3 regions of the Priestia sp. D3YE.R1 genome follow, and region 2 is predicted to be linked to each of the others. Evidence: riboswitches for the same ligand, from Rfam matches in the RefSeq annotation. Region 2 holds a riboswitch; each other region holds the start of a gene.
What was found. Region 2 has a riboswitch for S-adenosylmethionine ahead of ACOZIR_RS15295 (hypothetical protein). Riboswitches for the same ligand answer to the same signal wherever they lie in the genome.

Region 1 (3,278 bases), on a different contig from region 2:
AATTGCAATGATGCCGCAAACAGCTGTTAACATTGGATAAAATGTAAATGGAATAATCTCAACTGGTGAAACTTTAGCAAATCCTGCTGCTAGAAGCATTTGTGCACCGTAAGGGATAAGACCTTGAACGCTGCATGAAAACAAGTCAAGCAGACTGGCTGATTTTCGATTATCAATTGAATACTTATCAGAGATTTCTTTTGCTAACGGACCTGCCGTAATAATTGAAATCGTGTTATTAGCCGTGGCCAAATTGGTTAAACTTACTAATCCAGCGATACTGAATTCTCCACCTTTTTTTGTTTGAATACGTCGTGTTAATAAATTCAATAAGAACTGAATACCGCCGTTATAGCGAATGAGTTCAACCATTCCACCAATTAAAAGAGATAAAATAATTAACTCCGACATTCCACCAATACCTTCTGTCACAGTTTTAGCAAGAGAAGAAAGCGTGTAGCTTCCATCAGCTAATCCAATTACGCCGGCTAATACAATTCCTCCAGTTAAAATGCTTAAGACGTTTGCACCAAATATAGCAGCCACTAGTACGCCGATATATGGCAAGATTTTAAACCAGCTGAAATCTTTGATTTCTACTGAAGACGTGTTGCCAAGCGTCATGACAAACAATAGAATCACCGTAACGATCGCTGCAGGAAGGACAATAAAAAAGTTTACTTTTAATTTATCTGACATATTTGTTTTTTGCGTACGAACTGCTGCAATGGTTGTATCAGAGATTATAGATAAATTATCTCCAAACATTGCACCACCAATAACAGCGGCAATTGCTAATGTAATGGATACATGAGCCTGCTCACTGATTCCTACAGCGATAGGCCCCAATGCAGCGATGGTTCCCATTGACGTTCCCATCGAAATTGAAATGAATGCGCCAATAACAAAGATTCCGACTACTACTAAGCTTTGCGGAAGTACAGAAAGCGCTAAGTTTACCGTTGAATCAACAGCTCCCATGCCTTTAGCAACTTGAGAAAAAGCACCTGCTAAAATAAAAATAAGTACCATAATAATAATATCAGGATGCCCTGCTCCTTTAGCAAAACGTTCAACTTTTACATTAAGTGAATCTTTACGATTCATAGCCAGCGCCACAATGGCTGCAATGATAATGGCCACTAATACAGGGAGCTTATAAAAATCTCCCGTTATAATTCCTGATCCGACAAACAGGACTAAAAAGACGCCCAGCGGTAACAGCGCCCAGCCGTTTCCTTTTTGTTGTTCCATTCTTAACACCTCTTGTTTACGTAATAAAAAAAGACCTCTTCTTATTGATAAGAAGAGGTCTCTTATTTGTATCATAAGATTACCCTTCTCATCTTCCAAACGAAACATCGTCTGCTGGATTTGGCACCGCACTGCGTACAGCCAGTTGCCGAGACATCTCAGGGCCAGTCCCTCCGTCTCTCTTGATAAGAAGTTTATAGTTGTTTTAAAAATAGTCTTTCACTACTGTAATCTCTTTTTATATAATTGTCAAATGCTATTTCAGAAAAATATATAGTGAGAAAATTCTCACATCAATTAGCTACGTCACGTTTTAAAAACGCTGCCCAAGCTACGCCCATAAAAAAGACAAAGTGTGCAACTAAGATGAAGATTGAAAATGAAATCGTCATGCCCTCAAACATCGTCTTCATGCCGTCCATATACTGCACAAAGTTCGTGTTGGCGAACAGTAAAAATTTCCCCCACCATAAACCAAACTGTGATACTATTCCAGTTACTGCTTTCGCCCCGATACTTACAACAATAGCTAGACTTGAAGCAAGCGCGCTGTTTCTGAATAAAGACGACAGCATAAATGCGAACGTCATCATCATAAACGTTTCCATATACGCACTGTCATACGTAAGCGTAATGTTTTTAAGCAGCTGCGCATCTCCTTCTAGACTGGCAAATCCAAAGAACAATGCTCCCCATACAAATGAAAAAAGCAAATAGCTCAGTAAGTAATATAAGCTAATTAAAATGAGCGTTATGTATTTGGATGCTAAAATCGTTGAACGTCTAGCCGGACGAATTAACAGAAGCTTAATGGTACCTGCTTCAAACTCTTTTGCAACCATTGACCCTCCGACAGCAAGAGCGAAAAATTGAACAAGAATGAGCATACCTGAACTAAATGACAGGAAGTTCAAAACGTTTTCTTCTGTTCCTGCACTGTTTGACACTTTCTTCATTAAAAGAGCCATACAAAGAGTTAAAATGCCTATTGTGATAAACGTGATTTTTGTACTTCTTTTGTGAAACCATTTCATGTGTTCATTTTGAATTAACTTAAGCATGGTGCTCTCCTTCCGTAACGGACATAAACGAATCTTCAAGCGTCTCATACACAGGGGTAATTCGGTAGACTAAAATATCGCTGTCCACTAATTTTTCATTCACAGCTGGAATTTGCTCTTTCACAATCGCTACGTCGATAATATGCGATCTCATCGTTACTTCAAATTCTTTTGATAAAAGTTCCGCTGCTTTTTGCGCGTCAGACACTTCAAATTCTACGTACATTCCTTGATCTTGACGATTTGGAGATAGATCTTGAACGGCTTTTAACTCACCGTCTTGAATGATGCCAACGCGGTCACATAATGCTTCTACTTCTTTTAATAAGTGGCTCGCGATTAAGATTGAAATGCCTTCTTCCCTGCAAAGTGTTTGTAAATATGTACGAAACTCTCTCATTCCCGCTGGGTCTAGACCATTTGTTGGTTCGTCTAGTAAAAGCAATGCAGGCTTATGTAAAATAGCTTGAGCTACTCCTAAACGCTGTCTCATCCCAAGAGAATACGTCTTCACTTTTGCATGGATGCTGTTTTCAAGCTTTACTAGCGCAATCACTTCATCCAAGCGTTCTGCTGTGATTCCTTCATGCATATTAGCAAAGTGTTTTAAATTTTGATAGCCCGTTAGATAATCATAAAACTCAGGGTTTTCAATAATCGCTCCAATTGATTTCATAGCTGATGTAAACTGTTCCTTTAATGGAAACCCATTGACGGTAATTGTCCCTTTTGTTTCTTTAATGAGTCCTACTACGGTACGAATTAGCGTTGTTTTTCCAGATCCGTTTGGACCAAGCAATCCGAAAATCTCACCGCGCTCAACCGATAAGGATACATCATGCAAAATGGTTTTCTTCCCAATTACTTTACTGACATGATCTACTTGTAGCACTGTTTCTGTCATCATGTACATCCTTTCTTTAATTAGCAATACGCCTTCTATTGTTTCTCTTTTTTAACTAT
Region 2 (3,278 bases):
CGATCCTGAGTACACATAATTCGTTTGATCTCCAGGATAGCGGCTGAACACTGGTTCTGCATTTAGCATGAGAGAAAAATCCAGCTGATGTTTGCGCGCAAGTTCTAAAAGAACAGGCACTGCTTTTCTCATTCCGAGCGAATTTACTTCTTCATCTGGCACTGACAGCAGCAGGATGTTTCCGTCAAACTCCCCGTTGCATGCTCGTTCAATCATACTGATATGCAGGGCAATGCCTGCTTTCATGTCCATCGTTCCTCGGCCAAAAAGCCAGTCTCCTTTTATCATATCTTTTTGTACGTGCGCCGGAACTTGTTCCATATGGTTATAAAAAGTACTCGTTAACGTATCAGCGTGAAAAGCATCCTTTTTCCACTGTCCATAATCTTGTACATCCACTACATCGTAATGACTTACTAATACAACTGTTTTATTCTTATTTTTCCCTTCAACAAAAGCTGTGACAATCGATCGCCCATCTCCTGTTGAATGAAGCTCGACTTGCTCGTTTTTGTGAAAGTAAGGCAGCTTCAATAAATAAGACGCTATCGATTCAGCCATTTCCACTTCTGCCATCGTTCCTGTCACGCTAGGTATAGAAACCAATTCGCTTACAAGCTTCTTTAACTGTTCTTTTGTTTGATACAAAGATGTTTTGTTCGACATACCCTTCATCTCTTTCCTTTTTCTAAATTTTCCATCAAACAAAACGATTCGTCAATCCCTTTGACAGAGACCCTTTCATTCTATCCCTATGTATCATAGTATGCGCTGCCTTGACGCACATGATAAAAAAAGAGTGCGCGGCTAGGGCTAGCACCGCACACTCTTTTTTTACTTTTCGTCATCTTCTAAAAAGTCTAGGATACGATCAATAAGCTGTTCGCTTCCTGCATCGTTCCCATGTTCAAGAGACATTTCCATTTCAATGCTCCTTTCATAAAATATTCTTGTTTTATAACATACCACAATTCATTTCGAATGTAACCTTTAATTTGTGTAAAAATTTCGACAATTTATGATTAATTTTAAAACTTAGTGAGTAATGATTATACCCACCAGATTCTTCGATTGTCAAAAAACATGCTTTCTATTTAAAAACACTTTAAAAATAGAGGCGCGAGAAGACTTCTATAACAGACAGCCTACTCGCTCAAGCTTGGAACAGCATGATGAATAAATTTCTAGTTCATTTGCTTTTTGTACATCTTTAATATCTATGCCTACAGCATATGTACGAACTTGGTTTTCGACCACAATTTCGTAAAATGTTTCTAATTCACGATAAGCTACTTCATAATGCTTTCCTAATAATTTCACGGCTTCCTTTAATGCTTTCTCTCCTGTATGTGCTGCTACTGCTGTATGACTCATAAAACCCTCTCCTTTTAGAAAAATAAAAAAAACTCATTTTGCTTTGATGCAAAATGAGTTTTTCACCCGTTTTATCACCCAAAGCACATGCTTTGCTGGTAGGAGCACCTTACATTCGTAGGTTGCTGTGGAGTCAAAGAGCCAGATCTCTCGTCCACTCGTGATAACTTTTTAATTTAAAATTTATTTTATCAAACAATTTCATCCGCGTAAATAGAAAAATAAAAATATTTTAATTTTTCGGGTAATGGAATGAATTCAAAAAATGAAAACTTAGATTAGCAAAATAAGAAGCTGCTACAAGTAACGCCTCTTCATTTAATGAAAAAGAAGGATGGTGCCATTCATATTCTCCAGCTGTACCCATCCATACAAAAAATCCTGGTACATGCTGCTGATATACGGCAAAATCTTCTCCTCCAGGCGATTGTTCAGCTTCTACGACTTGATAACTAAGATCCTCTGCAGCGTTAATAGCCAGTTTTTCCAGCGTATCATCATTGTTTACTACAGGAAGATATGGATACCATTTAACGTCTACTGAAGCCCCGAAAGCTGCTCCAATCCCTTCAGCAGTTCGTTTCATAAGAGCCGGTATTTTTTCTCTCGCTTCTTCTTGAAAGGTACGCACCGTTCCTTCAAGCGTTACTTTGTCAGGAATGACGTTCCACGAGCTCCCTCCATGAATTTGAGTTATGCTGACAACAACATTTTGAAATGGGCTGAGATTACGGCTGACAATGGTTTGTAAACTAGTCACGATTTGACCAGCAGCAGCAATCGGATCTACTGTTTTTTCTGGAATACCCGCGTGACCTCCTACTCCTTTGACGTCAATTTCAAAACGATCAACACTTGCCATTAAAGGTCCCGATTTGATACCAATGGTTCCTACAGGAAGATCCGGTTTGTTATGCATCCCAAATATCGCTTCTACTCCGTCGAGCACACCTTTTTCAACTAGCATTTTTGCCCCGGAAGCCGTTTCTTCGGCCGGTTGAAAGATAAATCGAACCGTACCGCAAAGCTCCTGCTGACGTTCTTTAAGAAGAATGGCTGCTCCGATTATAGAAGCCGTATGAAAATCATGGCCGCATGCGTGCATAACACCGTTTACTTTAGATGCAAATGGCAGATTGGTTTTTTCTTCAATTGGCAGCGCATCAATATCAGCTCGAATTGCGATAGTAGGTCCCGGCTTTCCTCCCGCGATTTCCGCTACTGCTCCTACGTCTAATTGGAATACATCTGCTATAGAAATATCATAGTGCTTTAACCACTTTTTAATACGTTTAGTTGTTTCATATTCTTTCATTGAAAGCTCTGGAAACCGGTGCAGCTCACGGCGTATGTCTATCAGCGTATTTAGTAGTAATTGATCTGTCATATTTATCACTCTTTCACATTTCTTAATTTGGAGAACTTCTCTATCTTTTACGATAAAGAGGGTACCTCATTGAGTTTTTTATAAAGAAATACGGTCGTATAGTCTTCTGCAAGGTGCTTTTCTTTAGCTTGAACATATCCTTTTCGTTCATACATTTCAACTAACCAAGGATGTTCTTTTGCTGTTCCTAAAGACACACCTGGTGATTTAAACGTATTTTTTATTACCTCTTCCTCTACTAGACGCAGCAGCTTAGATCCAACGCCTTGCCTGGCAAACGACGGGTCTACTGCAAACCACCAAAGATGCGGAACAGCAAACAGACCTGGATGTTCTCCCAAGGCATTCGTATCGACACAGTAGCAGCGATTCTTTTCTCTTCTTCATATACATAGCAAAGGTTTTGAGAAATATTTTTCTTAACGAGAGCAAGATCAGCAGTAGCTGCTAAGAAAGGAATGCCTAGCTCTCGAATAGGCTTATATGCTTGTAGAGTTAAGTTCAATAAGCTATCTGC
Region 3 (3,278 bases), on a different contig from region 2:
TAAGGCTGAAACGATCAACTCAGTCATTGGATTAGCACAGATTTTAGTGATGGTGCCGGTATCGTTAGCAACTGCCTTCAGCATGTCGCTGATTCCGGGCATTACATCTTCTTTTGTGCAAGGGAATTTACGAGAAGTAAAAGGAAAGATTACAAAAACGCTGCAGCTGCTGTTATTTTTTACTCTTCCTGCTGCGGTAGGCCTTTGTTTATTAGGTAAGCCGGTATATATGATGATTTTTGGAGTGAAAAACAGTCCTGAAATCGGTGGAGTTGTTTTGCAATGGTACGCGCCTGCTGCGATTTTATTTGCTCTTTTCACCGTAACAGCCGCAATTCTCCAAGGAATTAATCAGCAAAAGAAGTTAATTTTAGGCTTGGGCTTAGGAATTGTTATGAAGATAGTATTAAACGTACTGCTGGTTTCAAGCTTAAAAGAAATTGGACCGGTTGTCGCGACGTACGGAGGGTATGGTGTATCGGTTATCTATAACTTTTATTTAATTAAAAAATCCATTTCTTACCGGATTCAATCACTGGGACAAGCGGCGTTGACGCCTGTTTTATTAGTAAGTGTGATGTCAGCCGCTGTGGTTATCTGCAATTATGCTTCTCACTATTTTTTAGAAAATAAGCTGTCTGCATCTTCACTTGCGATTAGCACATCTTGTATTTCAATTGCTTTAGGCGCTGCTGTGTATCTAGGACTTGGCGTAAAAACAAGCTTAGGGCAAGCCATTGTATTAAATAGAAGAAAAAGAATGTAAAGGAGAGAAAGTAGTGTCAAAACGATTTGTACTAACCGTAGCGACTGGAGGATGTATCATAATCTTCGGAGCGCTGCTGCTCTTAAATTGGGAAAGAGTGTTTGGAAATTACCGTCCCCTTCAAACAGCAAAAGCCGTATTCAAATTAGAAGTGGGAAGTCAAGGTGTAGCAGAGACTACGGATTCAGATGATGCTCTTCACTACGTGGTGAAAAAAGGACATTTAGATGAATATATTCAACTGATGAATGAAAAGGGCTATTTGTTAAAAGAAAAAGATATTGATCATAATCGACTTGTTTTTAACGATGGACAAGAAGATGAGCAAATTTACTACAAGCGCTTTGCTAGGAAGTATACGATGATTGATGGAGAAGGGTAAAGACTTTACATAGTATTTTAGTAGACTAAAACCTTATACCTCTATCTGTTTTTCAAGTTTTTTTGTGCGGAAAAGAAAAATAATATTGACAATTATGACAAAAAGCTTAATACTGACTTTATTACATAAAACAAATACAATTTGTTTCCTTATCAAGAGAGGTGGAGGGACTGGCCCTGTGAAACCCGGCAACCGCTGTCTATGACAGAATGGTGCCAAATCCTTAAGAGTGCGCTGCTCTTAGAGATAAGGAAGAAGCTGAAACGAAGCTCTTCCTTACTTATTTAAGGAAGGGCTTTTTATGTAGAAAAAACAACGAGGTGATATTTTTGAACAAAGCAGACCGTATCAAACGAATGAAAACACCAGAAATTGATCCAAAGTATAAAGGACGAGTGCCTCCGGGTCAGGTAGTAACGGAGCGATTTCCAATTTTACATGAAGGGGACGTGCCGGAGTATAACTTAGAGGAATGGACGCTTCGCGTGTTTGGGTTAGTAGACAAAGAAGTAACGCTTTCGTATCAAGATATATTGAATATGCCGCAAACAACGGTTAAGTGTGATATCCACTGCGTAACGAGATGGACAAGGCTTGATAATGAATTTACGGGCGTGCTGTTTACAGACTTTTTGAAGGCAGTTGGCGTGGAGTTAAAAAGTAAATATATCATGCTGCACGGAGATAATGACTATACGTCAAACATTGAGGTAAAAGATTTACTGAGAGACGATATTCTTCTTGCTCATTCTTTTAACGGAGAGCCGCTTACAGCTAAGCATGGATATCCGCTGCGATTGGTTGTTCCGCATTTGTACTTTTGGAAAAGTGTTAAATGGCTTCGAGGCTTTGAGGCTATTGATGAAAATCATCCTGGTTTTTGGGAGCAAAACGGCTTTCATCTTAGAGGAGATCCGTTTAAAGAAGAACGTTTTTCTGGAGAAGATTTAGGTATTCCAGAAGATGAGTGGGTACATAAAGACTATGATTAATGAAAATGCCTATGCGTGTGCATAGGCATTTTGTCAGCGCTGGCGGTTTAATTCCCACACAACGTGGCGAAGTTCGGGCAAAATCAGCTTGGTCATCGCTAGACGAACAGCACCGCTTGATCCTGGTGTAGAAAAAACGGCTTTTTCGTTAATCGTCCCGGCAATTGCCCGGCTCATAATCGCTGCGCTGCCGATGTCTTCCGTGTAGCTCAGCATGCGAAACAGCTCGCCAAACCCAACGATTTCTTTATGAATCAGCGCTTGAACGGCTTCAATCGTGACGTCTCGTTTTGTAATGCCAGTCCCGCCGTTTGTGAGAACAACGTCAATGTCCTCATCACTGCAGCCAGCAAGTATCGCTTGTTGAATCGACGTTTGGTCGTCTTTTACAATTTCATAGGAAGCGACATGCATGTCGTGTTCTTTCAGAAGTTGGATCATTAGCGCGCCGCTTTTATCGGTTTCTTTTGTACGTGTATCGGATACCGTAATGACTTTGCAGCGAACGGGCTGAGTTGCTTTAGATTTATGTTCGTGTACGCTCATCGTGTACCTCCTTTACGCTTCGGTGCGTTTATAGTCACCGTTTTTGCCGCCTGATTTTTCAAGCAGATACGTTTCGCCGATAATCATGCCTTTATCAATAGCTTTGCACATATCATAAACGGTTAATGCACAGGCAGAAGCAGCGGTTAAAGCTTCCATTTCAACACCTGTTGAGCCTTCGGTTTTAACCGTTGCTTCTATTAATAAACGGTACTGATTATTGCTTGTATCCCAGTCAAATGAAAGGTTCACGCCTTTTAATAAAAGAGGGTGACACATCGGAATAATGTCAGACGTGCGTTTTGCTGCCATGATTCCTGCTACTTGTGCAACAGCAAGGACGTCGCCTTTTCCAATTTTATGTTCGACAATCGCTTCGTGAATTTCTTTGTTAACAAGTATGCTTGAACGAGCGGTTGCGACGCGGCGAGTGATAGATTTTTCGCTAATATCGACCATGTTGGCACGGCCTTGATCATTAAAATGGGTAAAAGAAGACATCGGTGTTTTCATCCTTTTTCAGTAAATTTTGTTGTATGATAGAAATAGTGAGATATGCTATGATTTTACACCATAGCGCAAAAAGTGAACA

Region 1: another riboswitch for S-adenosylmethionine. It lies ahead of ACOZIR_RS20285 (Na+/H+ antiporter NhaC family protein); the one in region 2 lies ahead of ACOZIR_RS15295 (hypothetical protein).
Region 3: another riboswitch for S-adenosylmethionine. It lies ahead of ACOZIR_RS05515 (sulfite oxidase-like oxidoreductase); the one in region 2 lies ahead of ACOZIR_RS15295 (hypothetical protein).

What each region holds. Positions count from the first base shown of each region.
Region 1 is NZ_JBLTHW010000003.1:383,199-386,476, reverse strand. Features, by position in the region: gene ACOZIR_RS20285 (Na+/H+ antiporter NhaC family protein) at 1-1,254, opposite strand, end outside; SAM riboswitch class I at 1,340-1,446, opposite strand; gene ACOZIR_RS20280 (ABC transporter permease) at 1,548-2,315, opposite strand; gene ACOZIR_RS20275 (ABC transporter ATP-binding protein) at 2,308-3,219, opposite strand.
Region 2 is NZ_JBLTHW010000002.1:608,731-612,008, reverse strand. Features, by position in the region: gene ACOZIR_RS15300 (M20/M25/M40 family metallo-hydrolase) at 1-666, opposite strand, end outside; gene ACOZIR_RS15295 (hypothetical protein) at 1,132-1,374, opposite strand; SAM riboswitch class I at 1,443-1,544, opposite strand; gene ACOZIR_RS15290 (M20 peptidase aminoacylase family protein) at 1,607-2,761, opposite strand; partial or broken gene ACOZIR_RS15285 (GNAT family N-acetyltransferase) at 2,809-3,278, opposite strand, start outside.
Region 3 is NZ_JBLTHW010000001.1:1,085,135-1,088,412, forward strand. Features, by position in the region: gene ACOZIR_RS05505 (putative polysaccharide biosynthesis protein) at 1-766, shown strand, start outside; gene ACOZIR_RS05510 (hypothetical protein) at 780-1,148, shown strand; SAM riboswitch class I at 1,295-1,401, shown strand; gene ACOZIR_RS05515 (sulfite oxidase-like oxidoreductase) at 1,478-2,140, shown strand; gene ACOZIR_RS05520 (MogA/MoaB family molybdenum cofactor biosynthesis protein) at 2,174-2,686, opposite strand; gene moaC (cyclic pyranopterin monophosphate synthase MoaC) at 2,699-3,187, opposite strand.